DNA from 4 places in the Pantoea sp. YU22 genome. Region 2 is predicted to be linked to each of the others. Evidence: predicted binding sites of a transcription regulator. Region 2 holds the regulator's gene; each other region holds the start of a gene.
The links. Region 2 encodes CRP, which controls carbon source genes, mostly activating them, when cyclic AMP is high. Its sites were predicted from a motif close to ATGTGANNNNNNTCACAT; they were not measured.
Positions count from the first base shown of each region.

Region 1: the regulator CRP is predicted to act here: its motif matches at 6,003-6,020, upstream of EKL29_RS15260 (PTS mannitol transporter subunit IICBA).
Region 3: the regulator CRP is predicted to act here: its motif matches at 6,495-6,512, upstream of azuC (stress response protein AzuC).
Region 4: the regulator CRP is predicted to act here: its motif matches at 3,215-3,232, upstream of rbsD (D-ribose pyranase).

Region 1 covers NZ_RYDU01000011.1:17,038-24,959, reverse strand. The annotation lists gene sodA (superoxide dismutase [Mn]) at 1-347, shown strand, start outside; gene EKL29_RS15280 (VirK/YbjX family protein) at 530-1,492, shown strand; gene EKL29_RS15275 (YibL family ribosome-associated protein) at 1,501-1,863, opposite strand; gene EKL29_RS15270 (MltR family transcriptional regulator) at 1,951-2,484, opposite strand; gene mtlD (mannitol-1-phosphate 5-dehydrogenase) at 2,567-3,715, opposite strand; gene EKL29_RS15260 (PTS mannitol transporter subunit IICBA) at 3,810-5,744, opposite strand; gene EKL29_RS15255 (DUF3053 domain-containing protein) at 6,192-6,908, opposite strand; gene ppc (phosphoenolpyruvate carboxylase) at 7,062-7,922, opposite strand, start outside.
Region 2 covers NZ_RYDU01000007.1:17,815-25,736, forward strand. The annotation lists gene EKL29_RS11845 (hydrolase) at 1-786, shown strand, start outside; gene EKL29_RS11850 (YheU family protein) at 783-1,001, shown strand; gene EKL29_RS11855 (phosphoribulokinase) at 1,063-1,932, shown strand; gene EKL29_RS11860 (OsmC family protein) at 2,168-2,572, opposite strand; gene crp (cAMP-activated global transcriptional regulator CRP) at 2,873-3,505, shown strand; gene EKL29_RS11870 (YccS/YhfK family putative transporter) at 3,564-5,639, shown strand; gene EKL29_RS11875 (aspartate aminotransferase family protein) at 5,640-6,860, opposite strand; gene EKL29_RS11880 (aminodeoxychorismate synthase component II) at 6,949-7,524, opposite strand; gene EKL29_RS11885 (putative adenosine monophosphate-protein transferase Fic) at 7,566-7,922, opposite strand, start outside.
Region 3 covers NZ_RYDU01000007.1:190,425-198,346, forward strand. The annotation lists gene EKL29_RS12635 (zinc-binding alcohol dehydrogenase family protein) at 1-287, opposite strand, end outside; gene EKL29_RS12640 (GntR family transcriptional regulator) at 425-1,327, shown strand; gene EKL29_RS12645 (MFS transporter) at 1,495-2,847, shown strand; gene EKL29_RS12650 (hypothetical protein) at 2,872-4,263, opposite strand; gene EKL29_RS12655 (alpha/beta fold hydrolase) at 4,256-5,176, opposite strand; gene EKL29_RS12660 (fumarylacetoacetate hydrolase family protein) at 5,312-6,148, opposite strand; gene azuC (stress response protein AzuC) at 6,344-6,421, opposite strand; gene mntP (manganese efflux pump MntP) at 6,541-7,116, opposite strand; gene EKL29_RS12675 (DUF1158 domain-containing protein) at 7,419-7,661, shown strand.
Region 4 covers NZ_RYDU01000011.1:117,332-125,253, reverse strand. The annotation lists gene rbsB (ribose ABC transporter substrate-binding protein RbsB) at 1-209, opposite strand, end outside; gene rbsC (ribose ABC transporter permease) at 236-1,207, opposite strand; gene rbsA (ribose ABC transporter ATP-binding protein RbsA) at 1,204-2,709, opposite strand; gene rbsD (D-ribose pyranase) at 2,717-3,136, opposite strand; gene EKL29_RS15720 (YgiW/YdeI family stress tolerance OB fold protein) at 3,307-3,702, opposite strand; gene qseB (quorum sensing response regulator transcription factor QseB) at 3,864-4,526, shown strand; gene qseC (quorum sensing histidine kinase QseC) at 4,523-5,854, shown strand; gene kup (low affinity potassium transporter Kup) at 5,858-7,726, opposite strand.

The sequences.
Region 1 (7,922 bases), on a different contig from region 2:
GCACCACGCTGCAGGGCGACCTGAAAGCGGCTATCGAAAAAGATTTCGGCAGCTTTGAGAAATTCCAGGAAGAGTTTGAGAAAGCCGCTGCTACCCGCTTTGGTTCAGGCTGGGCGTGGCTGGTGAAAAAAGGCGACAAACTGGCTGTGGTTTCTACCGCTAACCAGGACAACCCGCTGATGGGCGAAGCAATTTCTGGCGCGTCTGGCTACCCGATTCTGGGCCTGGACGTGTGGGAGCACGCCTACTACCTGAAGTATCAGAACAAACGTCCTGACTACATCAAGGCGTTCTGGAACGTGGTGAACTGGGACGAAGCCGCTGCGCGTTTCGCCTCTGCAAAATAAGTTTGTCCGTTTAACAGCAAAAACCGGTGAAGCGATTCGCCGGTTTTTTTATGGTTGTAATAGCGATAATTAAACCGAAGCTAAACATGCGCGCAGTTGTTTTTTAACCTTTCACGATATTAACCTTCCGTTGAATTTCACACAGGTAGGCTAAATAACATTCCACAAGAGAATGTTACATCATGTCTATTATAACTACTCCTGCGCCGGCCCTTGAGTCGTCGGCTTCGCTGTTTTTTCGGTTAATCAGCGGAAAATTTACTCCGAATAAACTGTGGTTGAGTAAACGTTTTCGCCTGAAGTTCGCCCTGAGAACCCTGGCGTTTCCCGCGACGACGCTGCGTTATCTGAATCAGCTGTCGCAGCTGCCCGATTTACACCAGGTCATGAGCGTGCAGGGATTATTGCCCGCTAAACTGCATCGTCCCTATTTACGCGCCGGGATCAGCGTGGCGGCACGTGCGCAGGCGATCCTTGACCACTATCAGCTGGTCGCGGCTTTGCAGAATCCCCGGCTGCGGCAGCTGCTGCAAAGTCCCGGCGATAATTTGCTGGCGACGCTGCACGGCAAAAATGATGAAACCTTCGAGCTTTTCTCCTGCCCGGGACGTTTCGATCGCGAAGGCGAAATTACGCTGGTGCTGCGCTACCAGCATGAGGCGCTCGCCTCGCTCTCTTTTTCGCTGATTAATGAAGCGGGCCAGCGCACCTTGCTGATCGGCGGTTTACAGGGGCCGCGCAAACATATCTCTAACGAGGTGATCCGCGAGGCGACGAAAGCAGCGCACGGGCTGTTCCCCAAACGCATCGTTATGGAAGTGGTGTGTATGCTGGCGCAGCACTGCGCGGCAGAGAACATTGTCGCCGTTGGCGATACCACGCATGTGTTCCGCAGCCTGCGCTATCGTCACAGCAAGAGCGATTATTTCTTTGCCAGCTACAGCGAGTTCTGGACATCGCTCGGCGGCGAAGCGCGCAAAGATGCGCTCTATAAGCTGCCACTCAGTATGCCGCGCAAAGGGCTGGAGGAGATCGCCAGCAAGAAACGGGCAGAGTATCGTCGACGTTACGAATTGCTTGATGCGCTGGCGCAGCAGGTATCAGCTGCCGTCGGCCAGCGCGGAGAGGATCAGGCGGCCGCCTGATCCCGGGCTCAGAACGGCTTCTTCGCGAAGCCGGTCATCACCTTCAGACCCATTTCGCGGCCCAGCGCGGTCATCGGATGCACGACCACCAGGCCGCGTACGCTCTTCTTCAGCGTGCCCATGTCGGCCTGCTCTTTTTTGGTAATCTCGCGGCTGAACGGCAGATTTTGCAGCTTCTGCGCCTCCTGGCTCAGCTTATCGTCGCGCTTGTCGCGCAGACGCTCGATCTCCGTAACCAGCGTCTCTTTCTCTTTCAGCAGCGCGCCCAGCTTCTCGGCGTCGCCTGACTCCAGCAGCTGCGGCTCTTTGCGGTTCAGGGCGTCCAGCTGATCGCTCAGACGTTTAATCTCGGCTTTTTCTTGCTCTTTCATGGCGAAAACTCGTTGTGGAAAACAGGCAAAGGATACACGAAAAGCGGCACAGATTCGCGCGCGTCGATGGAGCGGGGCGCCTGAATCTCAGGCGCCGGGACGTTTGAACGCCTGTTTCAGGCTGATGCGCGAGATGAGTTCAGTCAGAGAGAGCACCATGGTCGAGCGCACCATCTGCAGATAGCGCTGTTGCTGCATGGCACGCAGCTCGGCGTCGTCGGGATGAAAGTCCGGTTTCGGCGGCCACGCAACCACACAGTGCAGCTCGCCGAACGGGCCGAGTATCTCATCGTCAGTAAAACGGTAGTCGCCCTGATCGTGATTCAGCTCTTCGCGCAGCGCCAGCAGCAGCTCGCAATCTTCATACTCATGGCGGTTGATAACGCCCAGACCGTAGATAAGCTTGAGGCGCACCGGCAGCTCGCCGAGCGGACCATCGCCCAGCAGCAGCGGCTCAACCGCATATTTCACCGCGTAGTCGTCCTTGCGAAATACCTGCAGCACCAGCAGATTGACTGCTTCAGCCAACAGTTCGACGGCAGCGATCAGGAAGCTTCTCACCGAACGTCCGGCGTTCAGGCGCTCAAGCACCCGGTTTTCAAAAGCTTGCTTCTCTTCCATTGTCGCCTGCAGAATTCTGATACCCTCAACGGGCGCAGCGTCGCTGCGCCCGTACCGCTTGTGCGTGACCAACACGCGACTGTTATGCCATCGCGTTGTACGCGCTGACCGCCGCCGCCACTACGTCGCTATCGGCATCCAGACCCGATACCTGCGCCAGCGTCGCCTGTGGGCCTTTTTCGTTAATCAGCGCTTCCAGCTCCTGAGCCTGCGGATCCTGTGCGCTGCGGTAGTGCATTGCGGCGGCGATACCCTGCACCAGATTCGCGTTCGGCAGCTGATACTCCAGCGTGCCCAGCGTGGGCTTAATCAGACGATCGCCCGCGCTCAGCTTACGCAGCGGCTGACGGCCTACGCGCTCCACGTCATCCTTCAGATAAGGATTTTCGAAGCGGCCAAGGATTTTCTCGATATAGGCGGCGTGCTTGTCGGCGTCGAAGCCGTAGCGCTTGATCAGTACTGCGCCGCTCTCTTCCATTGCGCCTTTGACTACCGCGCGGATTTTCTCATCCAGAATAGCGTCGCGAATAGTCTGATGTCCGGCGAGCTGGCCAAGATAGGCGGTAATCGCGTGGCCGGTGTTCAGGGTAAAGAGCTTGCGCTCGACGAAAGCCATCAGGTTATCGGTAAGCTCCATACCTGCGATAGTGGGCAGCTCGCCTTTGAACTGGGTTTTATCGACAATCCACTCGCTGAAGGTTTCAACAGTCACTTCCAGCGGATCGTTGCTGCCCGCTTCGGACGGCGGCACGATACGGTCTACGGCAGAGTCGACGAAGCCGACATGCTGCTCGACCCAGGCGTGGTGCTGCTCCGGCAACGCTTTCAGCACATGCTGTTTTAGCTGGCTGGTGCCGCGCACCATGTTTTCACAGGCGATAATATTGAGCGGCCGGTCGTTGCCCGCTTCCTGACGTTTCGCCAGGCCTTTCGCCACGCTGCCCGCGATGCGCTCAAGGATCTGCGGGCCGACTGCGGTAGTCACCAGATCAACGTCCGCCACCAGTGCGATAATATCGTCGCTGGTACTGTTGACGGCGCTGACGCCCTTCACGATTTCCACTTTTGCCTGCTCGCCAACCACATGTACTGGATATTCATGACGCGCGTTCAGTGCATCCAGCACCACCTGGTTGACATCGGCAAACACCAGCTCAATGCCTGCATCCGCCAGCAGTTTGCCGATGAAACCACGACCGATATTACCTGCTCCAAAATGTAACGCTTTCATAATATTGACCCATATCAAATGACGATGGGGCGGGCATGCCCGCCCCGGAAATCGGGACGGGCTTACCCGCCCCAGGGAAAATCACGCAGGACGTTTAGGCGGTCGCCGGGCTGCCCGACAGCAGATCCAGCACTTCCTGCACGCTGTTGGTGTGCGCCAGCTTCTCGATGACGCTTTCGTCGTCCAGCGCATTCGTCAGGCTGGTGATGACCTGGATGTGCTCATTGTTACGCGCCGCGATGCCAATGACCAGACGCGCCACGTCATCCGCATCCTCGCCGAACAGTACGCCCTGCGGATACTGACAGAACACCACGCCCGTTTTCAATACGCGATCTTTCGCTTCCACTGTGCCATGCGGCACCGCAATTGACTCGCCCAGATAGGTTGGGGTGAGCTGTTCACGCGCCAGCATCGCTTCCACATATTCCGGCTGAACGTAGCCGCCTTTCACCAGCTGCTCGCCGGCGAAGCGGATCGCCTGCTCTTTATTGCTGGCGCTCAGGCCGAGGAAGACGTTGTCCGCGCCCAGTTTGAACAGATGGGCGTTGCTGGAGTCGTAGCTGTCCGCCAGCGCGGTCTGTACGGTTTCGCGGTGCGCTACGCTACGGTTCGCCGCAATCAGGCGATCGGTCAGGTTGGTGTAGAGCGCGCTGTCGAGGAAGTTATTCAGCGAGATATGCTGCGCCTGCGGTGCCTGACGCATTGCGCGTTCGGTGAGGTCGCGGTGGGTAATCACCAGATCGACATCGCCCGGCAGCGAGTTAATCGCGCTGTTGGTGACAGAGACATTCGTCAGTCCCGCATCCTGCACTTTCTTACGCAGCACGCCAGCGCCCATCGCGCTGGAACCCATGCCGGCGTCACAGGCGACGATGATTTTACGCACATGACTGACATCAACGCTGTTGGCGTCAGCTACGACCGGCGCGCCCGCTACTGCCTGGCCTTTAGACTGCGCTTTCATCTCCTGCATGCGTTTAGTCGCCGCTTCGATATCGTCTTCTTCTTTAACTTTGCTGGTTTTCAGCAGAATAGAGGAGACGACGAAGGAGACGGCAAAGGCCGCGATAATCGCCGCGATGTTGGCGAAGTAGGCACCTTTCGGCGTCATCGCCAGCACGGCCAGGATTGAGCCTGGAGAAGCCGGAGAGACCAGACCGCCATTAAGCAGCGTCAGGGTAAAGACGCCGGTCATGCCGCCCAGAATTACCGCCAGCAGCAAACGCGGTGCCATCAGCACGTACGGGAAGTAGATTTCGTGAATACCGCCGAGGAAGTGGATGATCGCCGCGCCGCCCGCAGACTGTTTAGCGCTGCCGCGGCCAAAGAGCATATAAGCGACCAGCACGCCCATACCCGGGCCTGGGTTTGCTTCAATCAGGAAGAAGATTGATTTGCCCGCTTCACTTGCCTGCTGGATGCCCAGCGGCGAGAAGATGCCGTGGTTAATGGCGTTATTGAGGAACAGGATTTTCGCCGGCTCAACAAAAATCGAGGTCAGCGGCAGCAGGTTGTGCTGCACCATCAGGTTGACGCCTGCGGCGAGAATATGCGACAGACCTTCTACCAGCGGACCGATAGCCAGAAACGCCAGCAGCGCCAGCAACATGCCGATAATGCCGGCAGAGAAGTTGTTGACCAGCATTTCGAAGCCGCTTTTGATTTTACCGTCAACGGCGCGGTCGAAAGATTTGATCGCCCAGCCGCCCAGCGGACCGGCAATCATTGAGCCAAGGAACATCGGCATATCGGCGCCGACGATCACGCCCATTGTTGTGATCGCGCCGACCACGCCGCCGCGATCGCCACCAACCAGACGACCACCGGTGAAACCGATCAGCAGCGGCAGCAGGTAGGTGATCATCGGGCCGACCAGCTTCGCCAGCGTCGCGTTAGGAATCCATCCGGTTGGGATGAACAGCGCAGTGATGATACCCCATGCGATAAACGCACCGATGTTAGGCATCACCATATTACTCAGAAAGCGACCAAAGCTCTGAACCTTGACCTTGACTGATGAGGACATAAAGCCACCCCTTATCGAGACGCGCTGCAATAAGAGAGCGCGTTTGTTTTTGTTAAGCCAGCACGGCGGCAAGCCGTCGCTATTACTGTATGCACGCGGACTCTATCACGCGAATATGACGCTGCGTAGCGGTTGGCCTAAGTGTGATGCAGATCACCTAATTCGGGTGGGGGCAGGGGGCATTTTAGTGAGTCAGATCACATAATAAACGTGTAAAAAAAACACAATGGCTGTTTTTTCGCCGCAAAGCCGGCCTAAATGTGAAGAACATCACGTTTATGGGGGGTTGGTTTGTTTCATTTATGTGACTACGATCACAAACTATTTTTGGTCAAAAATGCGCCATATCACACTCCTGACGAGGCGCTTATCGGGCTGGCGAAAATCTGAAAGGAAGCGACGGCTGAAGAAGCCGGGGCAAGCCTGAGGCTCGCCCCGGAAGAGGTGTTACTGCAAACCGCTCTGAACGGCGGTCTGTGCCTGCGTTAATGCCTGCGCATTGGCGGAGATGGTGCTCATCAGGGCGTTATATTGCGTTACCTGATCCGGCGTCGGGAACTGAACGGCATTGTTGTTGAAGCTCACGCGCGGTCCCTGCTGCTGCAGGAAGTCGCCCGCCTGCGCCGCACCCTGGCTCAGCGCCTGCAGCTTCGGCAGCAGCGGCACCAGCTGACTGGCTGGCTGCGTCACGACTTTATCGTAAACGGTGTCGTAAACTTTTTTCAGATCCTCTTCCTGCTTAAGCGCGGCTTTGCTGCTGTCAGCCTGCATTTTGGCGCTTTCCAGCTGCTGCGTCACAATGACCAGCGCGCCGTTCGCCTGGCGGAGCGCGTCGCGGCGCGTCAGGTAATCCTGTGGAACGTGGATCGCCGACAGCTCATCGACGACCGGGCGCATGCCCTGATCTATCGCTTTATTCACCTGCTGGGAAAAACCATAAAGAATGGCGTAGTCGCCTGCATATTTACCAAAATTCTGCTTCTGACTTTCGCTCAGGCTTGGCAGATGTTCGCCGCTGCGCATGACGGTATTTTGCAGGAAGTCGATAAAGGCTTTGCGCTGATCGCCCTCTTTGTCGCCGCACGCGGTGAGGTTAAGCACCAGCAACGCGGCGCCGAGCAACATGCCGGTACGCATCCAGATGCGAGAAATTCCTGATGCCATAAGGCAACTCCTGTAAATGAGAATGTGGATAACTGAGGAATGGTCCTAAAGGATAGAGCAAAGTAGCGCCCAGGCACAACGCTCGCAAGCGCGAAACAGGCAGCAGAACAGAGGTTTCCGGGCAGGGGGCCTGCCCGGGAGTGGTCAGGAAGATTAACCGGTGTTGCGCATACCCGCCGCTACGCCCGCGATGGTCACCATCAGCGCCTGCTCGACGCGCGGATCGACCTCTTCGCCGCGCGCTTCCTGGGCGCGTGAACGCTGCAGCAGCTCCGCCTGCAACACGTTGAGCGGATCGGTGTAGACGTTGCGCAGCGCGATCGACTCGGCTATCCACGGCTGATCCGCCATCAGATGCGCGTCGTTGGCGATGGTCAGCACTGCTTTAATATCGGCGTCAAGCTGGTCGCGTAGCTGTTTGCCCAGCGGCCACAATATTTTGTCCACCAGACGCTGATCGTAATATTCCGCCAGCCACAGGTCAGCTTTGGCGAACACCATTTCCAGCATTCCCAGACGCGTAGAGAAAAACGGCCAGTCGCGGCACATCGCTTCCAGCTGATCCTGATGGCCCTCCTCCATCGCTTTTTGCAACGCTGCGCCCGCGCCGAGCCAGGCGGGCAGCATCAGGCGGTTCTGTGTCCAGGCGAAGATCCAGGGAATGGCGCGCAGCGACTCGACGCCGCCGGTCGGGCGACGCTTGGCCGGACGTGAACCGAGCGGCAGTTTGCCCAGCTCCTGCTCCGGCGTGGCGGAGCGGAAATAGGGCACGAAGTCTGGATTTTCGCGTACGTAGCCGCGATACATAGCGCAGGAGTGCGCCGAAAGCTGGTCCATAATGCTGTGCCACTCTTTCTTCGGCTCCGGCGGTGGCAGCAGGTTAGCTTCCAGAATCGCGGCGGTGTAGAGCGACAGGCTGGCGATCGTGACTTCCGGCAGGCCATATTTAAAGCGGATCATTTCGCCCTGTTCGGTCACGCGCAGGCCGCCTTTCAGGCTCCCTGGCGGCTGCGA
Region 2 (7,922 bases):
TTGTTTCACGGTCTGGAGGGCAACTTTCACAGTCCTTATGCCCACGGGCTGATGCATGCCTGCCAGCGGCAGGGCTGGCTCGGCGTCGTGATGCATTTTCGCGGCTGCGGCGGCGAACCGAACCGCCTGCATCGTATCTATCACTCTGGCGAAACCGAAGACGCCGCCTTTTTTCTGCGCTGGCTGAAAACGCGCTGGGGCGATGCGCCGACCGCCGCGGTAGGCGTTTCGCTCGGCGGCAATATGCTGGGCTGCCTGCTCGGCAGGCTGGGCGAGGCGGCGCCGCTCGACGCCGGGGTTATCGTCTCTGCGCCGCTGCTGCTGGAGCCGTGCAGTCTGAAGCTTGAACAGGGCTTTTCACGCTTTTATCAACGCTATCTGCTCGATCAGCTGAAAAAGAACGCCGAGCGTAAACTGCGCGCCTGGCCGGGCACGCTGCCGGTAGATTTGCTGCAGCTTAAGGCGCTGCGCCGCCTGCGCGATTTTGACGACGCCATCACCGCCCGCGCCCACGGCTTTCTTGATGCGGGCGACTATTACCGGCGCGCCAGCGCTATGCCGCTGTTAAAAAAGGTGCGTAAACCCTTGCTGATCATTCACGCCAAAGACGATCCTTTTATGACTGATGAGGTGATCCCACTGCCGGAGCAGCTCTCAGCCAGCACCCTCTATCAACTTACGCCGCATGGCGGACACGTTGGCTTTGTCGGCGGCACGCTGCGTCAACCGCAGATGTGGCTCGAACAACGTGTGCCGCAGTGGCTTACACAATGGCTCTCATCATGATTATTCCCTGGCAACAACTCGATCCCGATACGCTTACCAACCTGATTGAAGCCTTTGTGCTGCGCGAAGGCACTGACTATGGCGAGCAGGAGCGCAGCCTGGCGCAAAAAGTCGATGATGTGCGCCGCCAGCTGGAGCGCGGCGACGTCGTGCTGGTCTGGTCGGAACTGCATGAAACTATCAATATTATGCCGCGCAGCGAATTTCGCGGCTGATGCGTCGACGCGCTTTTCGTGTTAACTATGCTCATCGCCCGACTCTACAGGGAGCTTTTCCATGTCAGCACGACATCCGATTATTGCGGTAACCGGCTCCAGCGGCGCCGGCACCACCACCACCAGCCTGGCGTTCCGTAAAATTTTTCAGCAGCTCAACCTGCATGCCGCCGAGCTGGAGGGCGACAGCTTCCACCGCTATACGCGGCCGGAAATGGATATGGCTATCCGCAAGGCGCGCGACTTAGGGCGCCACGTCAGCTATTTCGGTCCGGAAGCCAATGATTTCGGTCTGCTGGAGCAAACCTTTACCGACTACGGCAACGAAGGGAAAGGCCAGTCGCGCAAGTATCTGCATACCTACGACGAAGCCGTTCCCTGGAATCAGGTGCCTGGCACCTTTACGCCCTGGCAGCCGCTGCCGGAAAATACCGACGTGCTGTTCTATGAAGGACTCCACGGCGGCGTAGTGACGCAGCAGCATAATGTGGCGGAGAAAGTCGATCTGCTGGTAGGGGTTGTGCCGATCGTTAACCTGGAGTGGATCCAGAAGCTGGTGCGCGACACCAGCGAACGCGGTCACTCGCGCGAAGCCGTGATGGATTCCGTGGTTCGCTCGATGGAGGATTACATCAACTTCATTACGCCGCAGTTTTCACGCACCCATATCAACTTCCAGCGCGTCCCTACCGTCGATACCTCAAACCCGTTCGCCGCGCGTGAGATCCCGTCGCTGGACGAGAGCTTTGTGGTTATTCACTTCCGCGGGCTGGAAAATATCGACTTCCCCTATCTGCTGGCGATGCTGCAGGGTTCGTTTATTTCGCATATGAATACCCTGGTGGTGCCGGGCGGTAAAATGGGGCTGGCGATGGAGCTGATTATGGCACCGCTGGTGCAGCGACTGATGGAAGGGAAGCAGATCGCCTGACCGGCTGTGGTCGCAGGTGGTCGCAGGTGGTAAGACCGAGGTGGTCGCGGATGGCAAGGCCCGATCGCAAAGACGCAAAAGAGGGCATCCGGAACGCAAAGAGCGGGTGAGATGGGCAGAGGAGCAAAGCGTCCCGCGACAAGGATGTCGCGGGCCGAGCGCGCATGGATGCCTTGAGCGACTTTGCGATCGGCCCATTTCACCCGCGCGAGCTCGTTGCTAAAGGCAACCAGCCTTACAGCTCAATCACCTCATAGCTATGGGTAATCTCAACGCCCTTGCCCAGCATTAACGCCACCGAACAATACTTCTCCGCTGAGAGATCTACCGCGCGCGCCACGGCTTTATCGCTCAGCGCTTTGCCGCTGACCACAAAGTGCAGGTTAATATGGGTAAACAGACGCGGCGCCTCTTCGCGACGCTCTGAGGTCAGCTTCACCTCGCAGTCCGCCACCTCGTTGCGCCCTTTCTGTAAAATAGAGACCACGTCGATGGCACTGCAGCCGCCCGTCGCCATCAGCACCATCTCCATCGGACTTGGCGCTTTATCGCCGGAGTTGCCGTCCATCAGAATCTGATGTCCCGACGCCGACTCGCCGAGAAAGGTTAACCCTTCGACCCACTTCACTCGTGCCTGCATGTTTCCACCTCAAGAATAGCCCGTTTGCCGCCAGAGTACGCGTTCACCTGACAAACAGCAATCCAGAGTAATCCCCCCTTTGCTGAAGCGAGACAACAGAAGACAGTCGGCAAAAGCTGTGCTACAAACAGTGCTGAAAATAGTTCGTTCTGTTAAGGACGAAGACGGGACACATCAAGCGCCTGCCGCAAAATAAGGCCCGAATAATCTCCTTCAGGAGAAACGCTTGAAGCTTTCATCGCCTGGCAGGGAATAATCCCCCCGCGTTTTGGGCACGATTACAACAGAGGATAATAGCGAATGGTTCTCGGCAAACCGCAAACAGACCCTACACTCGAATGGTTCCTGTCCCATTGCCATATTCACAAATATCCATCCAAAAGTACGCTGATTCATCAGGGTGAGAAGGCTGAAACCCTCTACTACATCGTGAAAGGTTCCGTTGCGGTACTTATCAAAGATGAAGAGGGCAAAGAGATGATCCTCTCTTACCTGAATCAGGGTGATTTTATCGGCGAGCTTGGCCTGTTTGAAGAAGGTCAGGAGCGCAGCGCCTGGGTACGCGCTAAAACCGCGTGCGAAGTGGCGGAGATTTCCTACAAGAAATTCCGTCAGCTTATCCAGGTGAACCCGGATATTTTAATGCGTCTCTCGTCGCAGATGGCGCGCCGTCTGCAGGTCACATCGGAAAAAGTAGGCAATTTAGCTTTCCTCGACGTTACCGGACGTATTGCACAAACCCTGCTTAACCTGGCTAAACAGCCAGACGCCATGACGCATCCCGACGGCATGCAAATCAAAATTACTCGTCAGGAAATTGGCCAAATCGTTGGTTGCTCACGCGAAACCGTGGGCCGCATTTTGAAAATGCTGGAAGACCAGAATCTGATTTCCGCACACGGCAAAACCATTGTCGTTTACGGCACCCGCTGATTTCCTCTCACTCACGGCGTGATTTCTCAGTCACGCCGTTACTGCTTTTAGCGAAGTGATGTGGCGTCGAATCATCTATCACCCCGAAGTTAACTATGCCCTGCGGCAGACGCTGGTGCTGTGCATTCCCGTGGCACTCGGCTGGCTGTTCGGCGATCTGCAAAAAGGGCTGCTCTTCTCTCTCGTTCCTGCCTGCTGTAACGTCGCGGGCCTGGATACGCCGCACAAACGCTTCTTCAAACGTCTGATTGTCGGCGGCTCGCTGTTTGCGCTCGGCAGTTTCCTGATCCAGCTCTTAACGCTGAAAGGCGTGCCGCTGCCTGCCGTGCTCTTTGTTCTGCCGCTGCTGCTGGGCGTTACCGGCGAAATCAGCCCTCTGCACGGGCGTTTGCTCTCAGGGACGCTGGTGGCGGCCATCTTTACGCTAAGCCTGATCGGCCGCATGCCGATCTATGTGCCGCCGCTGCTCTATATCGGCGGCACGCTCTGGTATGGACTCTTCAACTGGTTCTGGTTCTGGCTGTGGAAAGAGCAGCCGATGCGCGAAACCCTGAGCCTGATCTACCGCGAACTGGCGGATTACTGCGACGCGAAATATACGCTGCTGACCCAGCTTACCGATCCGGAAAAAGCGTTGCCCCCGCTGCTGGCGCGCCAGCAGAAAGCGGTCGATTTGATTAACACCTGCTATCAGCAGATGCATATGCTCTCCGCCAGCCGCGACAACAGCCATAAACGGCTGACGCGCGCTTTTCAGGTGGCGCTCGATCTGCAGGAGCATATCTCTGTCAGCCTGCATCAGCCAGAGGAGGTGCAGAAACTGGTAGAGCGCAGCCATGCAGAAGCGGTAATACGCTGGAACGCCAACATTATCTCGGCACGACTGCGCGCGCTCGCCGACGCCATTCTTTACCACCAGCTGCCGAGCCGTTTCGATATGGATAAGCCGCTCGGCGCGCTGGAGAAGATCGCCCGTCAGCATCCCGATAACCCGGTGGGCCACTTCTGCTTCTACCACTTCAGCCGCATCGCGCGCGTGCTGCGCACGCAAAAACCGCTCTATCAGCGCGACCTGATGACCGATCGCCAGCGCCGTCTGCCGCTGCTTGCCGCGTTGCGCAGCTATCTGTCGCTGAAGTCCTCTGCGCTGCGCACGGCGGCGCGCTTCGCCGTGATGCTGATGTTCGGCAGCGCGCTGGCGATGCTGTTCGATATCCCCAAGCCCTACTGGATCCTGATGACCATTATGTTTGTCAGCCAGAACGGCTACAGCGCCACGCGGGTGCGGATCCAGCACCGGGCGCTGGGCACCTTCGCCGGCCTGGTGATTGCCGCCGCCTCGCTGCGCTTCGCGGTACCGGAATCGCTGGTGCTGCTGTTTATGCTGGTGGTGACGCTGCTGAGCTATCTGGTGACGCGTAAATATTACGGCTGGTCGATGATCGGCTTTACCGTCACGGCGGTTTACTCGCTGCAGCTGCTGTCGCTAAACGGCGCGCAGTTTTTACTGCCACGCCTGATGGATACCCTGATGGGATGCCTTATCGCCTTTGGCGGCATGCTATGGCTCTGGCCGCAGTGGCAGAGCGGGCTGCTGCGTCAGAACGCCCACGACGCGCTGGAAACCTATCAGGATGCGTTGCGCCTGCTGCTGGGGCCGGAGCAGGAGGCGAAGCAGCTGGCTTATCAGCGTATGAAGGTCAACCAGGCGCATAATGCGCTGTTCAACTCGCTCAATCAGGCGATGCAGGAACCGGGCTTCAATGCGCAATACCTGAAAGATATGCGCTTATGGGTGACGCACAGCCAGTTTATCGTCGAGCATATCAACGCCATGACGATCCTTGCTCGCGAACACACTATGCTGACGCCCGATCTGGCGCAGCGTTATCTGCAGTCATGCGAAATTGCGCTACAGCGCTGCCAGCAGCGGCTGGAGTATGACGGGCCGGGATCGCAGACCAACGTGATGGCGGGCGTAGAAAACATGGATGAAGGCCCCACGACGATTCTGGAGCAGCATGTGAAGCGCATTCTGGAGCATCTGAACGTGATGCACACCATTTCGTCGCTGGCGTGGAGCCAACGGCCGCACCATGGCCGCTGGCTGATAAGGCATCTGCGGAAAAGTTGATCAGGCCGTCAGGACGCTTTCCACCGCGCGGGCAAAGCGCGTCATGCCCTCTTCAATATCGGTGGGTTCAATGACCAGCGATGGCGCAAAGCGGATCACATCGGTTCCCGCCACCAGCACCATCACGCCCTCCGCCGCAGCCGCGTGAAGGATATCGCGCGCTTTACCGGCATGCTGCGGCTTCAGCGCCGCGCCGATCAGCAAACCTTTGCCGCGAATGTCCGTAAAGAGATCATGCTTCGCGTCGAGCGCTTTCAGCGCCGTTACGAACTGCTCGCGACGCGTCTGAACGCCCTGTAGCACCTCCGGCGTATTGATGACATCCAGCGCGGCTTCCGCTACCGCGCAGGCCAGCGGGTTGCCGCCGTAGGTGGTGCCGTGTACGCCCGGCGACATGGCTGAGGCGATCTCATGGGTGGTCAGCATGGCGCTCACCGGGAAGCCGCCGCCCAGCGCTTTGGCGGTGGTGAGAATATCCGGCGTCACACCGTAGTGTTCATACGCGAACAGCTTGCCGCTGCGTCCCATGCCGCTCTGCACTTCATCCAGCACCAGCAGCGCCTGATGCTTATCGCACAGCGCGCGCAATCCCTGCATAAACTCCGGCGTGGCGGGCATAACGCCACCCTCGCCCTGAATCGGCTCAACCACGATGGCGCAGGTATGGTCATCAATAACCGCTTTGACCGCCTCCAGATCGTTAAAGGGAACGTGTACGATATCCGCTGGTTTCGGTCCAAAACCGTCGGAATATTTGGGCTGACCGCCAACGGAAACGGTAAACAGGGTACGGCCGTGAAACGCGTTGTGGAACGCGATGATTTTGGTTTTGAACGGGCTGTGGCGATGGCAGGCGTAGTAGCGCGCCAGCTTGAAAGCGGCTTCGTTCGCTTCGGCGCCGGAGTTGGCGAAAAAGACGCGCTCGGCGAAGGTGGCATCGATCAGTTTGCTGGCGAGGCGCAGCGCAGGCTCGTTGGTAAAGACATTGCTCAAATGCCACAGGGTTTCGCCCTGGGTTTTCAGCGCCTCCACCAGCGCCGGATGGCAATGGCCCAGCGCCGTTACGGCGATGCCGCCGGAAAAGTCGATATACTCTTTGCCCTGCTGATCCCAGACACGGCTGCCCTTGCCTTTTACCGGCACGAACTGCGCAGGTGCATAAACAGGCAAGATAACGTTATCGAACGTTTCCCGCGTTACCGCAATTTTCTCCGTTGCCATCGCCGACCACCTCTGATTATTTATTGAGCCACAGTGAAATAATAATCACAAAATATGCATAATAAATCATTCAAAGGCAAACATAACTTCAGGATTCGAGAAAATTACGCAGCAGCTGATGTCCCTGCTCGCTCAGAATACTTTCCGGATGAAACTGCACCCCTTCCAGCGCCAGCGCCTTGTGACGAAACCCCATAATCTCATCCGGCTCGCCCTCTTTCAGGCTCCAGGCAGTGATTTCAAAGGCGTCGGGCAGAGAATCCCACGCCACAATCAGAGAGTGGTAGCGCGTGACGGTCAGCGGTTGATTGAGATTGCGGAACACGCCGCGCTGCGTGTGGGCGATAGCGGAGGTTTTGCCGTGCATCGCCTGACGGGCGCGAACCACCTTCGCGCCATAAGCCTGGGCGATCGCCTGATGGCCCAGACAGACGCCAAGCACCGGAATGCGCCCGGCGAAGTGGCGGATCGCCGCCATCGAAATACCTGACTCATCGGGCGTGCAGGGCCCCGGCGAAATCACCAGATGCGACAGCGGCAGCGCCGCCATCTCCTCCAGCGTGATGGCATCGTTGCGTACTACGCGCACCTGCGCGCCAAGCTCGCAAAAATACTGGTAAAGGTTCCAGGTAAAGGAGTCGTAGTTGTCGATTAGCAACAGCATAGTCAGTCCAGACGGAGAAAGCCGCCGCTATTCTACGCGTTTTACAGACTGGCGCGACTCACGATGCGGGCGAATACCGCTTCCAGCGGCGCAATGTCGCCGTCCGCGCCCGCCTGGATAGCCTCTCGCCACTGCTGCTCCTCAACGTTCTGCCACGCCAGGAAATACCCGGCGTGCAGCGCCAGCTGTTCGAAGAAAATGCGCTGGGCGCGCCCGTTGCCTTCACGAAACGGATGCAGCATATGGATTTCGCAGTAGTAGTGCGCGATACGCGCCACGAAATCCTCCTGCTCAAGGTTGCGCAGCCCCTCTTCCTCTTCCAGCGCGTCCATCAGCGTATTGCCCTCTTTTTCGATATATTCGAAATGACAAAACGGCGTGTCGTCGCGCCAGATATC
Region 3 (7,922 bases), 170 kb from region 2:
TCGCAGCGCAAACAGGAGATATAGGGGATCAGCGCCACGCGCTGGCCAGGCTCAACGCCCTGCGCCCCTTCGCCCAGCGCGACCACTTCGCCGCACAGCTCATGTCCCAGCACGCGCGGATAGCTGAAGAAAGGCTGATTGCCCGCCCAGGCGTGGATATCGGTGCCGCAAATACCGGCGGTGATAATTTTAATCAGCGCTTCGCCCGCCGCAGGCGCAGGTTGCTCGCGCGTGGTCCAGACCATTTTCTTTGGTTCAGCGATGACCAGGCTTTTCATTGTCGTCATGGGAATTCTCCTGTTGTCCTGCCGCCTTTATGACGAATTGATCACAGACTGGCCGTTTTGCCCGCGCGATCTGTGAGGCGTGACGTTTTTTTTGGGATTTGAATGGTTTTTAATGAATAAAAACCCGGGGAGCATCCGTGAGCCGAAACCTGAATCTGCGCCAGAACGTCATTAACCAGATGCTGGAAGGGATCGCCCAGCACCATATCCGTTCGCCGCTGCCGGCGCAGGCGGCGCTGGCGGAGATGTTCAATATCAGCCGCACCACGGTGCGCCATACGCTGCACTATCTGGAGCAGCGCGGCGTGCTGGAGAAGGTTGCGGGCACTTACGTGATTGTGCGTCAGCCGCAGGACGAGGATGGCTTCAGCGAGTTGTCCTCGCCGATTGAGCAACAGGCTAGCCAGTTTGAACAGGCGTTTTTCGAGATGATTAACCTGCGTCAGCTCGCGCCCGGCGACGCCTTTAGCGAACTACAGCTGGCGCAGCGGGTTAAGGTCAGTCCGGTGGTAGTGCGCGAGTTTCTGCTGCGCTTTATGCGTTACGATCTGCTGGAGCCGGTAAAGCGCGGACGCTGGCGCATGAAGAAGTTTACGCTCGACTACGCCGACAAGCTGTTTGAACTGCGTGAAATGCTGGAAACCCATGCGCTGACGCGCTTTCTGAACCTGCCGTCGCAGGATGAGCGCTGGATTCAGGCCCGCGACCTGCTGGATCGCCACCGTGCGCTACGCGATACCATCGCCAGCGATTACCGCCAGTTTGCCGCGCTGGATAAAGAGCTGCATTCGCTGATCCTCTCCGCTGCCAACAACCCCTTTTTCAACCACTCGCTGGAGATCATCTCCGTTATTTTTCATTCGCACTATCAGTGGGATGAGCGCGATCTCAAGCAGCGCAATATCGTGGCGCTGGAGGAACATATGGCATTGCTCTCCGCGCTTATCAGCCGCCAGGATGTCGATGCGCTGCTGGCATTGCATAACCACCTCGCCACGTCGCGCTCGTCGATGGCACGCTCTATTCGCCAGTACAATTAAAAACCGATTAAAAACCGCAAAGCATTAGCTTCCGCACGAATCAGAAACAACTTCGCAACATCATGGCTGCATTGCTTCTAGTCTCGACTGCAACTCATGGCGGGCCGCTGGGCCGCTATGTTCTTTGACATCAGATGACGATAACGACCCCGCTACGGGAGTAAGCCATGGAAAATACCTCAACTCGCGATGCTAAAAACCCGGCTGCCGATGGGCAACCAGGGCAGGAGTATGTGCCCGCGCGCAGCGACATCGTGCGCTCGCCGCGCATTCGCAAGATTCAGATCACCGCCATGCTGCTGCTGCTGTGCGCAGCCATCATCAACTATCTTGACCGCAGTTCGCTCTCGGTCGCCAACATGACGATCCGCGAGGAGCTGGGATTGAACGCCACGGAGATCGGCATGCTGCTCTCCGCCTTTTCGCTGGCGTATGGTCTGGCGCAGCTGCCCTGCGGCGCGCTGCTGGACCGTAAAGGCCCGCGCATTATGTTAGGCATCGGGATGTTTTTCTGGTCGCTGTTTCAGGCGGCCGCCGGGCTGGTGCATAACTTTACCCAGTTTATTCTGGTGCGTATCGGTCTCGGCATCGGCGAAGCGCCGATGAACCCGTGCGGCGTAAAGGTCATCAACGACTGGTTCAACATTAAAGATCGCGGCATGCCGATGGGCTTCTTTAACGCCGCCTCGATGATTGGGCTGTCGGTGGCGCCGCCGGTTCTGGCCGCGATGATGCTGGCGTTCGGCTGGCGCGGCATGTTTATTACCATTGGCGTGCTCGGCATGTTCCTGGCGATTGGCTGGTACATGCTTTATCGCGACCGCGACAACAATACCCTCAGCGCAGAGGAGATCCATTATCTGCAGGCGGGAAGCGTCGCGTCGCGCAAGGAGCCGCTGAGCTTCGCTGAATGGCGCGGCCTGTTTAAGCAGCGCACTATGTGGGGCATGATGATCGGTTTTAGCGGCATCAACTATACCGCCTGGCTCTACATCGCCTGGCTGCCTGGTTATCTGCAGTCGACCTACCATCTGGATCTGAAAAGCACCGGCCTGCTGGCGGCGATTCCGTTCCTGTTTGGCGCAGCGGGCATGCTGCTCAACGGCTATGCGGTGGATGCGCTGGTGCGTCGCGGCTTCGACGCGGTAAAAACCCGGAAGGTCTGCATTATCTCCGGCATGCTGCTGTCGGCAGCCTTTACCGCCTTCGTGACGCGCGCCACTGACACCACCAGCGCCGTAACGCTGATCGGTATGGCGCTGTTCTGCATCCACTTTGCGGGCACTTCCTGCTGGGGGTTGATCCACGCTAACGTCACGGCACGCATGACCGCGTCGGTGGGCAGTATCCAGAACTTCGCCAGTTTTGTATTCGCCTCTTTTACGCCGGTCATCACCGGCTGGGTGCTGGATACTACTAAGTCGTTCAGCCTCGCGCTGATGATCTGCGCGGGTATCGCCGTGGCTGGCGCGCTCGCCTATCTGGTCCTGGTGCGTAAGCCCATTACCGACGGCGCGTAATCACAGAGCCGGGCATTCGCCCGGCTAGTTCAGCTTATGCAGCGTCACGCCGTGGCGCGCACCATAGCGCTCAATGCCGCCGATCACCTTCTCTACGCTGAGCGGCGGCGGCGGCGCAAAGAGCGGCGCGCGTTCCCGCAGCGCGGTGTCAAAACGGGCAAAAGTGGCGAAATCGTGTGGGAAACGCTCGGTATCCACGCCGACAAAATCCCCGGCGTGCGTGGCGCGGTCAAGCAATTGCCGCCAGCGTTCGACAGGCGCGATGCCGATGCTCTCCGTGCCGTGCGAAAAGAGCATCATATCGATATCGCGATAGCGCGGCTGGCGATCCAGAAAACGAGACAGCGTTGCTGCTGAGGGCTCGGTGCCGAACACCAGCCAGAAGGGAATGGCATGCTGGCGCATGGTGCACCAGGGGTCCATCAGCAGGAAACTATCGACCGTCAGACGCGTGGCGTGGATCCCCGCCGCCAGATACCAGTCACGGTAGATCTCTGCCACCACGAAACTCAACGCTTCGGGGTCCTGATAGCGTATCTCCAGCAGTTGCCAGTTCCGGTCGGCCGCCATCCTTTTTAACGGCGCTTTGATATATTCATCCAGCCCCCACTCCGCTTCCGGCACATTATCGGTTGGCGCGGGCGCATTCCAGCGGCTGCGATCGCTGCCGTAGCGCGCCAGAAATTCCGCCACGCGCCCGCCGCCCTGCAGATACTCTTTCTCCGTCGCGCCGCCCAGCGCGCCGAACTGAAAGAAAGAGCGATCGCTGGTGCGCGTCACCGGCCACTGGCGCGTGCAGTGGTTGACGAACAGGGTGCTTTTATCCGGCAAACTGCGCATCAGGAATTCATTAAACGCCAGCGGCAGCGCGCGCAGCTTCAGACGGAAATAGCTCATTTGATCGAGCATCAGCCTGTCCTGATTCGGATCCTGCATATGGTGCACCGCCAGACGCGGCCAGGCAGCCAGCAGCGCCGCCGCCACTGCTTTGCCCTGCTCGAATCCCGCCTGCGCGTCGTCAGGATCGTTATTAAGGGAACGCACCGGACAGAGAAAAGTTTGCGGCAGCCAGGGCGCGCCCATCGCGGCGGCAAGATGCGTCAGCGCGCCGTTCGATGAGCCGATAAAAGCGGCAGGATAGTCACGCTCCGGATATTCGCTCACCATCCACTCGGCAATGCCTTCGACGTCGAGATCCCCTGCCTGCGCTTCGCTGATCCCCTCCGCCATGCCGCCAATGGCGTAGCCCCACTCTTTCAGCCGGGTCGGCAGACGATTGAGCGAAGGGAGCAGGCGGTCCAGCATCGGCGACTGGCTTGGGCTGTCGAAGGGTTTGTCATGCAGAGCGTGGGCCAGCGCCATCAGCATGGCGGCGGCGGAGTCGAAGCGGGCGATGCCCTTCGGTGGTTTACTCATGCTGATTCTCCTGCTGAATGCGCGCCAGGAACGGGCGAATGGCGTGGCAGAAACTCCAGGGATAAACATAGTGCAGCATATGGGTGCCGCCGCGCAGCGTCATTATCTCGCCTCGCGCCAGCAGCGCGCCCAGCTCTTCTACCCAGCGCGCAGGCGAAACCGCATCGCGCGAGCCGCGCAGAAGCAGGGTCGGTGCGTTGACGTAAGCCAGGCGCTGTTCGATACGATCGTGCAGCATCGCGCGCATGGTTTGCAGCGCGCGCCAGAGTCCGGCTTTGGCATAGTCGATGCGCGCCAGCGATGCGGGAGAACGGTGCCGCTCAAGGCGGCCGTTGCGCCAGTCGCGCCAGGCCTGACGCACCAGACTGCGTGCGTGACGATCTACCGTTGGCCCTTGCAGCACTAACCCTGCCACCGCGTCAGGATGCCTGACGGCCAGCGCAGCGAGGATCTGGCAGCCAAAGGAGTTGCCTATCCAGATGGCGCGCGACAGCTGATTGTGTTGCAGCCACTCCCAGAGCGCGTCGGCCTGCTCGTCAACCGACAGCGTCGGCGCGGAAGGCGGCAACGCGCTGGCACCAAATCCAGGCAGATCCGGCACCAGAACGCGGTAATTATTGCCGAGCGCCAGCGCCAGTTCCTCCATCGCGCGGCCCGACATCACCAGCCCGTGCACCAGCACCAGCGGCAGACCGGGCGCGTCATTGGGCGTGACGCGGGTAAACATGCGCCACTCACCGACCTGTTGAAAATAGCCGGCCAGTCCCGCATGGTGACTGCGCGGCGAAACGGGCGGCGTCTGCTTTAAACGTCGCCATTGCTGAACGCCCCACCAGGTTGCCGCTGCGCCCAGCCCTAGCCCGGCCAGCAGCGCGCCGCTTTTCCAGCGCGTCGGTTTTTCCTTCCGCCTCATTACCCACTCCTGAAAATGGTTGTGTTACTTCAGTGTAGGCGGCGAAAGCGTGACCAGCAGGCGAGACGGGGGAAAGTTGTGGTGCGGTACAAAAGAAGAGGCTGCGATCGGGCACAATCGCAGCCAGCAGCGGGATCAGGCGATCACGTTGCGCAAGCGGCCAATCTTTTCGATTTCCACTTCCACCACGTCGCCGCTGAACATAAACAGCGGTGGCGTGCGTTTCTTACCGACGCCGCCCGGCGAGCCGGTGAAAATGACGTCGCCCGGCGAGAGCGGACTAAAAGCGGAAATATATTCGATGATATTCGCCACCTTGTGCACCATGCTGCCGGTGGTGTCGTTCTGCACTTCGCGACCGTTCAGGAAGGTTTTAATCGCCAGCGCCTGCGGATCGCCGACAGCTTCGGCAGTGGTCATCCACGGCCCGAAGCCGCCGGTCTGCGGCCAGTTTTTCCCGGCGGTGAACCAGGTAAACTGCATATCGCGCACCGTCGCATCCATAAAACAGCTGTAGCCGGCGACATATTCCAGCGCCTGCGCCGCTTTTACCTGATGCGCAGGTTTGCCGATGATAACCGCCAGCTCGCCCTCATAATCGAATTCGCTGGTGGTCGCTGGCTTCAGCAGCGGCCGGTCGTGTCCGGTCAGCGAGTCGGCGAAGCGAATAAACAGCGTAGGGGCATCCAGGGTCTCGGAGAACTCTTTGCGCTTGTCGGCGTAGTTCATGCCGACGCAGAAAACTTTGCCTGGATTTTCAATCACCGGCAGGAACTGCAGTGCGGAAAAAGCGTAGTCAGCCGGCATCTCGCGAAAAGCGGCCAGGTCAGCCATGGAAGAACGTTCAAGAAAGGTTTTCAAATCCGGGCACTGCGCGCCCAGGCGCAATCCGACATCTACCACGCCGTTCTCACGCACGATGCCAAAACTTTTTCTTGCCTGGTCAGGAAGATAAAAACTGCAAAGCTGCATTACTGCCTCGTTGTTATAGGAAAATTCGCGCGCAGGTTAGCAAAAGATAAGATAAAAATCGTACAGACTTTCGCTCATCCGATCTGTCGACGGAGCGCAGACCGCATGACACAGCAACAGTTCAGCACGGTCTGAAGCGAGATGATAATCACGGGTTATGAGCTGCCCGCGATGCCAGGCGCTGCTGGCAGCAGATTAGTACATTGCGCCGGGGGGAACGTATTTGAAGGTCTCAACGTAAGCGCGGAAGACGTATTTTACTAAGCGTTTCATAGATCACCTGATTCAAAATTTGTTGAATAAATGCAGTGAAAGTATAGCTTTTGTGCATTTTACAGGCAATAAATTTTGAAGCAGATCACAAAAACAGTATTAATTTTCTGCGCAAGGCGTTAAGAGAAGAGATTGAGATGCTGGATAAGGATGGTGCAGCCAATTGAAATCAACACCAGCCCGCCGAGCACTTCCGCCCACTTGCCCAGTACAGGACCGACTAAGCCGCCAACCAGCACGCCCGTGGTCGCCATGATCGTCGTCGCCATACCGATGGTTAGCGCCGTCGCGATGATATTAACCTGCAAGAAGGCCAGACCGACGCCGACCGCCAGCGCATCGAGACTGGTGGCGACCGCGGTGGTCGCAAGCACCATAAAACCATGGCGCTGCGGCGCTTCGCACGGCTCAGCCGTCGCAGTCTGTCGAAAACCTTCCATCATCATGCGGCCGCCGAGGAACGCCAGCAGAAAGAAGGCGACCCAGTGGTCCCAGGCCATCACATAGCGGCTGGCGGCCAGCCCTGCGGCCCAGCCAATTAACGGCGTCAGCGCTTCAATGGCACCAAAAATCAGACCGGTGCGCAGCGCCTCTTTGAATCCGGGGCGATGCAACGCCGCGCCTTTGCTTAACGCAGCGGCAAACGCGTCCATCGACATTCCGAAGGCAAGGATCAGGGTTGCGATAAAAGTCATAATGGCTAATGTCAGGGTAAAAAGCGTTCAGAAACCCGCTTTTTACCGCAATAAAGGTTCAGTCTGGTAAAAGAGCGCGCAGTCTAACACGCATCCTGCCTGATAAAAAGACAAGAAAATCATGGGTTTAAGTATAGCAAAGGCTATAACTTTTATCGTTCGCTATGTTTTACCGCTAAGTTAATGGTACTTAAGCCTTTTCTCAGGATAAAAATGGTACGCGGCCCTACAGCAACCACGGGGATTGAACCCTGCCGCGGATTACCGGAAAATAGCCGCGCTGATTAATGCGGAACCTGCTGATGAAAAACCCCTTTGAATCCCTGATTATTCCCGGCGGCATTTTGCTGCTTGGCTTTCTTTCTGCTTTGCTGTTGCCCGCGCCGAATTTCGGTCTGACTATGGCTAAAAGCCTGACGCAACGGCTGCACTTGCAGGATATCAACCAGCTCTACACCCTGATTTTTTGCGTGTGGTTCCTGCTGCTGGGCGCGATCGAGTTTTACGTCATCCGCTTTATTTATCGCCGCTGGTTTCGTCCCTGATGCTCTGGCCTGCCCGTGGCGGTTTTTGCGCCGAAGCGGGCAGTTAAGAATCACAAAAATGTAACATTATTTTTACAGGATCGGCTGAAAAACCCCGCCTCATAAAAAATTCTTTATCGTTCTCTTTCTGCTTACACCATTCAAATCAAAAGCTTATAAAATAAGGCGAATTCTTCTCCATTTCCTGTCTTGCACTGTCATTGTGCATTTACGCAACATCATATTCGGTTAACCTGCTGAGTTTTCGGTAAAAAATTCCTT
Region 4 (7,922 bases), on a different contig from region 2:
TTAGCCAGCTCTTTTGCCGGGTTGTTCTGCGAATCCAGCACCACCAGGTTATAGCCCAGTTTGTCAGCCTCTTTCTGCGCGCCCTCTTTCAGCGAGACGAAGAAGGGGTTATTCAGCGTAGAGACCACCAGCGCGATGGTATCCTTCGCCATTGCGCTGGCGCTTAAGGTCGCGCCAAGGATCACTGCCAGTGCGGTCAACTTTTTCATCATTTCATCCTGTGTAAAGGTCAGAGTTATTTACTGCTTTTGTTATCCACCAGTACCGCCAGCAGGATTACCACCGCTTTTACGATCATCTGGTAGTAGGAAGAGACGCCCATCAGGTTCAGGCCGTTATTAAGGAAGCCCAGGATCAGCGCGCCGATCAGGGTGCCCATAATGCGCCCTTTGCCCCCTGCCAGGCTGGTGCCGCCCAGCACCACCGCCGCGATAGCGTCCAGCTCGTAGCCGGTCCCCGCCGTCGGCTGCGCGGAAGAGAGGCGCGCGACTTCAATGGTGCCCGCCAGCGCCGCCAGCATGCCGCTCAGGGCATAGACGATCACTTTTACGCGGTTTACGTTAATGCCGGAGAGGCGCGTCGCCGCTTCATTGCCGCCCAGCGCGTAGATATAGCGGCCGAGACGCGTGTGGTGCAGCATGTACCAGGCGAGCAGGAAGACAACGGCCATCAGCCACACCGGCGTCGGAATGCCCAGCGGGCGGCCGATACCGAACCAGCCGAAGAGATCGGCGTTGTCGTTAAAGCCAGTATTAATCGGGCTGCCGTCGGTGTAGACCATCGTGACGCCACGCAGCAGCAGCATCATCACCAGGGTGGCGATAAAGGCCTGCACCTTGCCGCGCGCCACAATAGTGCCGGTAACGGCGCCAATCGCCGCGCCCAGCGCCAGCGCGCCCGCCACTGCCACCAGCGCGTTCACTTCCATACCCACCAGCGAAGCGGCTACCGCGCCCGTTAGCGCCAGCAGCGATCCCACCGAGAGATCAATGCCGGAAGTCAGGATCACCAGCGTCATACCAACAGCCATAATGGCGTTGACCGAGGTCTGCTGCAGGATATTGAACAGGTTCGCTACGGTGAAAAAGTTGGGGCTCTGGCTCGCTACCACCGCGATCAACACAATGAGCGCAATCAGCGATTTTTGCTCCATCAGCCAGGCTTTGCTGAACCAGCGACGGCTGGACGGTAAGGTTTGAGTACTCATACAACTAAATCCTCGCTGTGTTGCTTGCCTACGGCTGCCGCCATTAAAGATTCCTGCGTCGCCTGCTCACGGGTAAATTCGCCGCCTGAACGGCCTTCATGCATCACCAGGATGCGGTCGCTCATGCCGAGCACTTCCGGCATCTCAGATGAAACCAGGATGATGCTTAGCCCTTCGGCCTTGAACTGATTGATAAGCTGGTAAATTTCTTTTTTCGCGCCGACGTCAACACCGCGCGTCGGTTCATCCAGAATCAGCACGTTGGGACGCGTCATCAGCCCGCGCGCGATGGCCACTTTTTGCTGATTGCCGCCAGAGAGCAGACCGATAGCCTGATCCATCGAGGGCGTCTTGATATTGAAGAGGCGAATAAAATCGCCTACCGCCAGCTGCTCTGCGGCATGCTTCAGACTGCCGCCGCGGCTGAAATAGCGCAGCGCCGTCAGCGACATGTTCTCTTTCACCGACATGCCGAGCACCAGTCCGTCGCGTTTGCGGTCTTCAGAGATATAGACGATGCCGCTGGCCAGCCCGTCCTGCGGCGCGCGCGTCGCGATCTCTTTCCCGTCGAGCCAGACACGGCCTTTGCTGCGCGGCAATGCGCCATAGAGCAACTTCATCAGTTCGGTGCGTCCGGCGCCCATTAACCCGGACACGCCAAGAATTTCGCCTTTGCGCAGCGTGAAGCTGACATCGTGCACGCCCGGTCCGCTGAGGTTTTCAACCTTGAGACGGATTTCGCCCGGCGCCTGGTCGAGGCGCGGATACTGATCTTCCAGCTTGCGCCCCACCATCATCTCGATCAGGCCCTCTTCGCTGAGCGTGTTTACGGGACGCTCGGCAATAAACTGGCCGTCGCGGAAGACCGTGACGTCATCGCAAATCTCAAAGATCTCTTTCATGCGGTGAGAGATATAAACAATGCCGCAGCCCTGCGCCTTCAGCTCGTTGATAACGCGAAACAGCGACAGCGTTTCGGTATCGGTAAGCGCGTCGGTCGGCTCATCCATGATGATCACCTGCGACTTAAAGCTCAGTACCTTAGCGATCTCCACCATCTGCTGGTCGCCGATCGACAGATCGCCCACCAGCTTGTGGCTGTTAAAGCGCAGATTGAGGCGCTTCAATAACGCATCCGCCTCGGCATACATCTGCTTCCAGTTGATGCGGCCAAAACGGTTAACGAACTCGCGACCCAGGAAGATGTTTTCCGCCACGCTCAGCTGAGGGATCAAGTTCAGCTCCTGGTGAATAATGCCGATGCCCGCTTCCTGCGACGCTTTGGGGCCGCTGAAGGTAGTCTCCTCGCCGAGCCAGCGCAGCGAACCTGCATCGCGGCTATAGATGCCGGTCAGCACCTTCATCATGGTGGACTTACCGGCGCCGTTTTCGCCTACCAGCGCCATTACGCGTCCTGGATAGACCGCCAGCGACGCGCTCTTTAACGCCTTTACGCCGGGAAAGGACTTCTCAATCCCCTGGAGCTGTAATAAGGGTTGCATAACGGCCTCAGAAGGTGACGCCAGCGCTCAGGATGACATTCGCAAACGGAGAGCACTCTCCGCTGCGAATGACCGCCTGACTGCGTTGAGTCTGTTGTTTGAACTGTTCGTGACTGATGTAATGCACTGCAATGCTGTTTCCCTGGTGCTGTTGCAAGGCTTCGAGCACGGCGAGAAGTTCACTATGGAGCTGCGGATTGTGCTGCTTGATCTCTTCCGCCATCAGGGCGCTTTCCACCTGCATCTCCAGCGTGACGGCTTCCACCACCTGCATAAAATCGGGCGTACCCGGCGTAAGCGCCAGATCAATACGCTGCGGTCCCGCCGGGATCGGTAAACCGGCATCGGCGATAGTCAGCGTATCCGTATGGCCCAGGCGGGCAATCACGTAAGAGAGTTCAGCGTTTAACAGGCGACCTTTTTTCATTTTTTGCTCCAGAGCGAAACGTTTCGCTAGCGGCAGTGTATGAAATGGCGGCAGTAACTCAACGAGGGAGATCGAGAAGTGTGATCGTCATCGAAACGTTTCGCGCGCGCTGACGAGAATTTGGCTTAGGCGGAAAAAAGGGCCGCTGAAACGGCCCTGTGTGGAAAGTATCAGGGCGCTTTGCGTACCCGTTTGACGTCAAGTTCAATGCTGTTGAAATCTTTGTCCAGCTCGCCCGTCAGCTCAACGCGGTCTTTCGGCGTAATAGTCAGACCATCCCAGCGCTTGTGGTCGATCTCTACTTTCATGGTGCCGGTAGCGTCGCGGAACAGATAATCTTCATCGCCGATCTGCTTCTCCAACTGGCCGCGTACGGTGATCCAGCTGTCATCTTTCATCTCTTCCGCCTGCTTAACGGTCACCACGCTGCCCTGATCGTTTTGAAAACCTCCCTGTTTCGCCTGGGCTGCAGGCGCATTCGCATCGACGAATCCGCCCTGCGCGGCGGCAAAAACCGGCGCGGTAGCCAGCGCCAGGATAGCTAAAAGTGCGGCATGCTTTTTCATCTTTTCACCTCTTTTCCATGAATGTCTCTTGTGTACGCCCTTATTAAAACAGCCAGTTCTTAACAGGATCTTAAGGGGCAAAAAAAGGCGAAAAGTCGCGATATCGCCTGTACAAGCGCCGTTCTGCTTCGTATAAAGCCTTTGCGGATTAAGGAGAGATTATGCGCATTTTACTGATTGAGGATGATCGGCTGATTGGTGACGGCATCAAGGCCGGACTGGGCAAGCTGGGCTTCAGCGTTGACTGGTTTGTCTCCGGCGACGAAGGGTTCGCCGCGCTCCATGCCGCGCCCTGGGACGCAGTAATCCTCGACTTATCGCTGCCGCAGCGCGATGGACTGGATATCCTGCGCGCCTGGCGACAGCAGGGCGCGGAGGTGCCGGTGCTGATCCTGACCGCACGCGACGCCCTCGATCAGCGTGTCGAAGGTCTGCAGCTCGGCGCTGACGATTACCTTTGTAAACCCTTCGCGCTGGCCGAAGTGGCGGCGCGGCTGCAGGCATTGATCCGTCGCCGTCACGGCCAGCTACAGCCAGAACTGCGCCACGGCACGCTGGTTATGCAGCCCGCAAGCCACAGCGTTACGCTGGATGGCGAACCTCTGACCTTAACGAGCCGCGAGCTGACGCTGCTGGAACTCTTCCTGCGCAATCCTGGCCGCGTGCTGACGCGCAGCCAGCTTGAGGAGAAGCTCTACAGCTGGGACGCCGACGTCTCCAGCAACGCGGTTGAAGTGCATATTCACCACCTGCGTAAAAAGCTCGGCACCGCCTTTATCCGCACCGTACACGGCGTCGGTTATATTCTGGGAGAAGCGGAATGAGCCTGTTTCTCCGGCTCGGCATCGGCTTTGTCTTGCTGCTCGGCCTCTGCTGGGGCAGCGCCAGCCTGAGCGTCTGGCTACAGACGCGCGCCACCATCAACGAGCTGTTCGATACGCAACAGCTGCTGTTCGCTAAGCGGCTGATGGCGCTTGACCTTGCCGCGCCCGACAGCGCCGCGTTGCCGAAGAATAAGGTGCTGCTGCGCCAGCATCGCGGCAATCAGGATGACGACGCCCTCGCCTTCGCGATTTTTACCCGCGACGGCAAACCGGTACTGAACGACGGCGAAAACGGCAGAATGCTGCCGTTCGACGCTGACGCGCAGGGATTCCACGACGGACAACTCACCGATGACGACGACGCCTGGCGTTTTGTCTGGCTGACGACGCCGGATGGACAACACCGAATCGTGGTAGGCCAGGAGTGGGAGTACCGTGACGACATGGCGGAAACGCTGGTGAAAAGCAGCATCCTGCCCTGGCTAATCGCGCTGCCGCTGATGCTGTTGTTGCTGCTCGTGCTGGTATGGCGAGAGCTACGTCCGCTCAAGCGCATCACAAAATTGCTGGCGCAGCGCGCGCCGGACGATGACAGGCCGCTGGATGCTGGCCGGGTGCCGCTGGAGGTCAAACCGCTGACAGAAGCGCTGAATGGCCTGTTCAGCCGTATCAGCGCAATGGTTCAGCGCGAGCGCCGGTTTACCTCCGACGCCGCCCATGAATTACGCAGCCCGCTGGCGGCGCTGCGCGTACAGAGCGAAGTGGTGCAACTTGCCGCTGACGACGAGGCAATGCGTCTGCACGCTTTACGCCAGCTGGATAGCGGCATTAAGCGCGCCACGCGGCTGGTAGATCAGCTACTGACGCTGTCGCGCGCCGAGGCAGAGGACGCGCGCGACGCGTTCCAGCCTGTCGATCTACAGCGTCTGTTGCAGGAGGCGCTGGCCGAGCAGCTGCCGAAAGCTGACCGCGTCGGCGTCGCGCTGCGTCTGGAAAGCAGCGCCGAACCCGTGATTCAGGGCCATCCGCTGTTGCTGTCACTGCTGGCACGCAACCTGCTGGACAACGCCATTTGCTATACGCCTGAAGGCAGCGAGGTCAGAGTAATACTGGAAAGCCGCAGCTTGCGCGTTGAGGATAACGGCAAGGGATTGAGCGAGGCGGAAATGCAGCGCCTGGGCGAACGCTTCTGGCGGCCGCCGGGACAGGAAAAAAGCGGCAGCGGGCTGGGATTGTCGATTGTGCGCAATGTTGCGCAGCTGCACGCTATGCAGCTCAGCTTCAGCCAGAGCCAGGGCGGCGGACTCTGCGTCGCCCTGCGCTGGTAGAAATCAGATTTCGACCTGGGTGCCCAGTTCAATAACCCGGTTCGGCGGGATCTCAAACTGATCAGGCGCGCGCAGGGCGTTGCGCTGCAGCGCCAGGAAGAGTTTGCCGCGCAGACGCAGATACCAGGGACGTTTGCCCATAATCAGCGACTCGTGCGACATAAAGAACGAAGTCTCCATCATCCGGCAGTTAAGCCCTTCCAGACCACAACGGTGGAAAATTTCCTCCACGTTCGGCGTTTCGCGCCAGCCATAGCTTGCCACGACGCGCCAGAAGGTCGGCGACAGCTGCTCTATGGCGACGCGGCGCACGTTGTGCACGTAAGGCGCATCTTCAGTGCGCAGCGTCAGAAAGACCACGCGCTCATGCAGCACCTTGTTGTGCTTGAGGTTATGCAACAGCGCAAAAGGGATCACGTTCAGCGCGCGCGACATATAGACGGCGGTGCCCGGCACCCGCACCGGCGGCGATTTCTCCAGCGAGGCGATCATCGCCTCCAGCGAGTTGCCGTGTTCATGCATCCGGCGCAGCAGGCGGAAACGCTCGCTCTTCCAGGTGGTCATAATCAGGAACATGACCAGACCCAGGCAGATTGGCAGCCAGCCGCCGGAGAAGAGCTTAATCAGGTTAGCGGAGAAGAGCGGCACGTCGATGCAGAGAAACAGCGTCAGGATCAGGCCGACCGCCAGCTTGTTCCAGTGCCAGTTTTTCACGGCGACGGTGCAGGAAAGAATCGACGTCAGCACCATGGTGCCGGTCACAGCAATGCCGTAAGCCGCCGCCAGGTTGCTGGAGTGTTCAAAGCTGATAATCACAATCAGCACGGCAAAATAGAGCACCCAGTTAATCATCGGCACATAAATCTGACCCGACTCCATCTCCGAGGTATGAATAATGCGCATCCCCGGCAGATAGCCCAGGCGAACCGCCTGACGCGTCAGCGAGAAGACGCCGGAAATCACGGCCTGCGAAGCGATGACCGTCGCCAGCGTCGCCAGAACCAGCAGCGGAATCAGTGCCCAGTCAGGCGCCAGCAGAAAGAAGGGGTTTTTAATCGCTTTCGGATCGCTGAGCAGCAGCGCGCCCTGGCCAAAATAGTTCAGCACCAGCGACGGCAGCACCACAATAAACCAGGCGATGCGAATCGGCAGCTTGCCGAAGTGCCCCATATCCGCATAGAGGGCTTCCACGCCGGTAATCGCCAGCACCACCGCGCCCAGTGCAAAGAAGGAGATGGTTTTGTAGTGTACGAAAAAGTTTACCGCGTAGAGGGGGTTAAGCGCCTGCAGCACGTCCGGGTTCTTCATAATGCCGGTCACGCCCAGCACCGCCAGCGTCAGGAACCAGACCAGCATCACCGGCGCGAAGAGTTTGCCGACGATGCCGGTGCCGTGCTTCTGGATCAGAAACAACAGCGTCAGCACCGCGATTGAGAGCGGAACGATAAAAGGATCGAGCGACGGCGCGGCGATCTCCAGCCCTTCTATCGCCGACATTACAGAGATGGCGGGCGTAATCACCACTTCGCCATAAAAGAAGCTGCCGCCGATCAGGCCCATAATGACCAGTACCGCCGTCGCGCGCGCGCCGGTATTGCGCCCCGCCAGCGACATCAGGGTTAAAATCCCGCCCTCGCCGGCGTTATCCGCGCGCATGACGTAGCTGATATATTTCAGCGACACCACCAGCAGCAGCAGCCAGAAAATCAGCGACAGAAAGCCGAAAACCGCTTCGCGCTCAACGCCGAAACCGAACTGACCGGAGAGGCATTCACGCAGGGTATAGAGCGGGCTGGTGCCGATATCGCCATACACTACGCCAATTGCGGCCAGCGTTAACGCACTAAGTGATTGCTTGTTATCCGAGCTCATAGAGTTATCTTTTGTTGGAGCAGAGAGGCGCAAAACCCCATCGCTCTTGCTGTCAAAAAGCGCACAGTATGCACGTATTTCCCAAAAAACCCATCTCGCTCCTTCATCACTGCAGCCGACGCTGGCGATTTTTCTCGCGACATTACAAGCCGCAGCGGCATTATGCGATGATTGAATTTTGTGACACAAAAAAGCG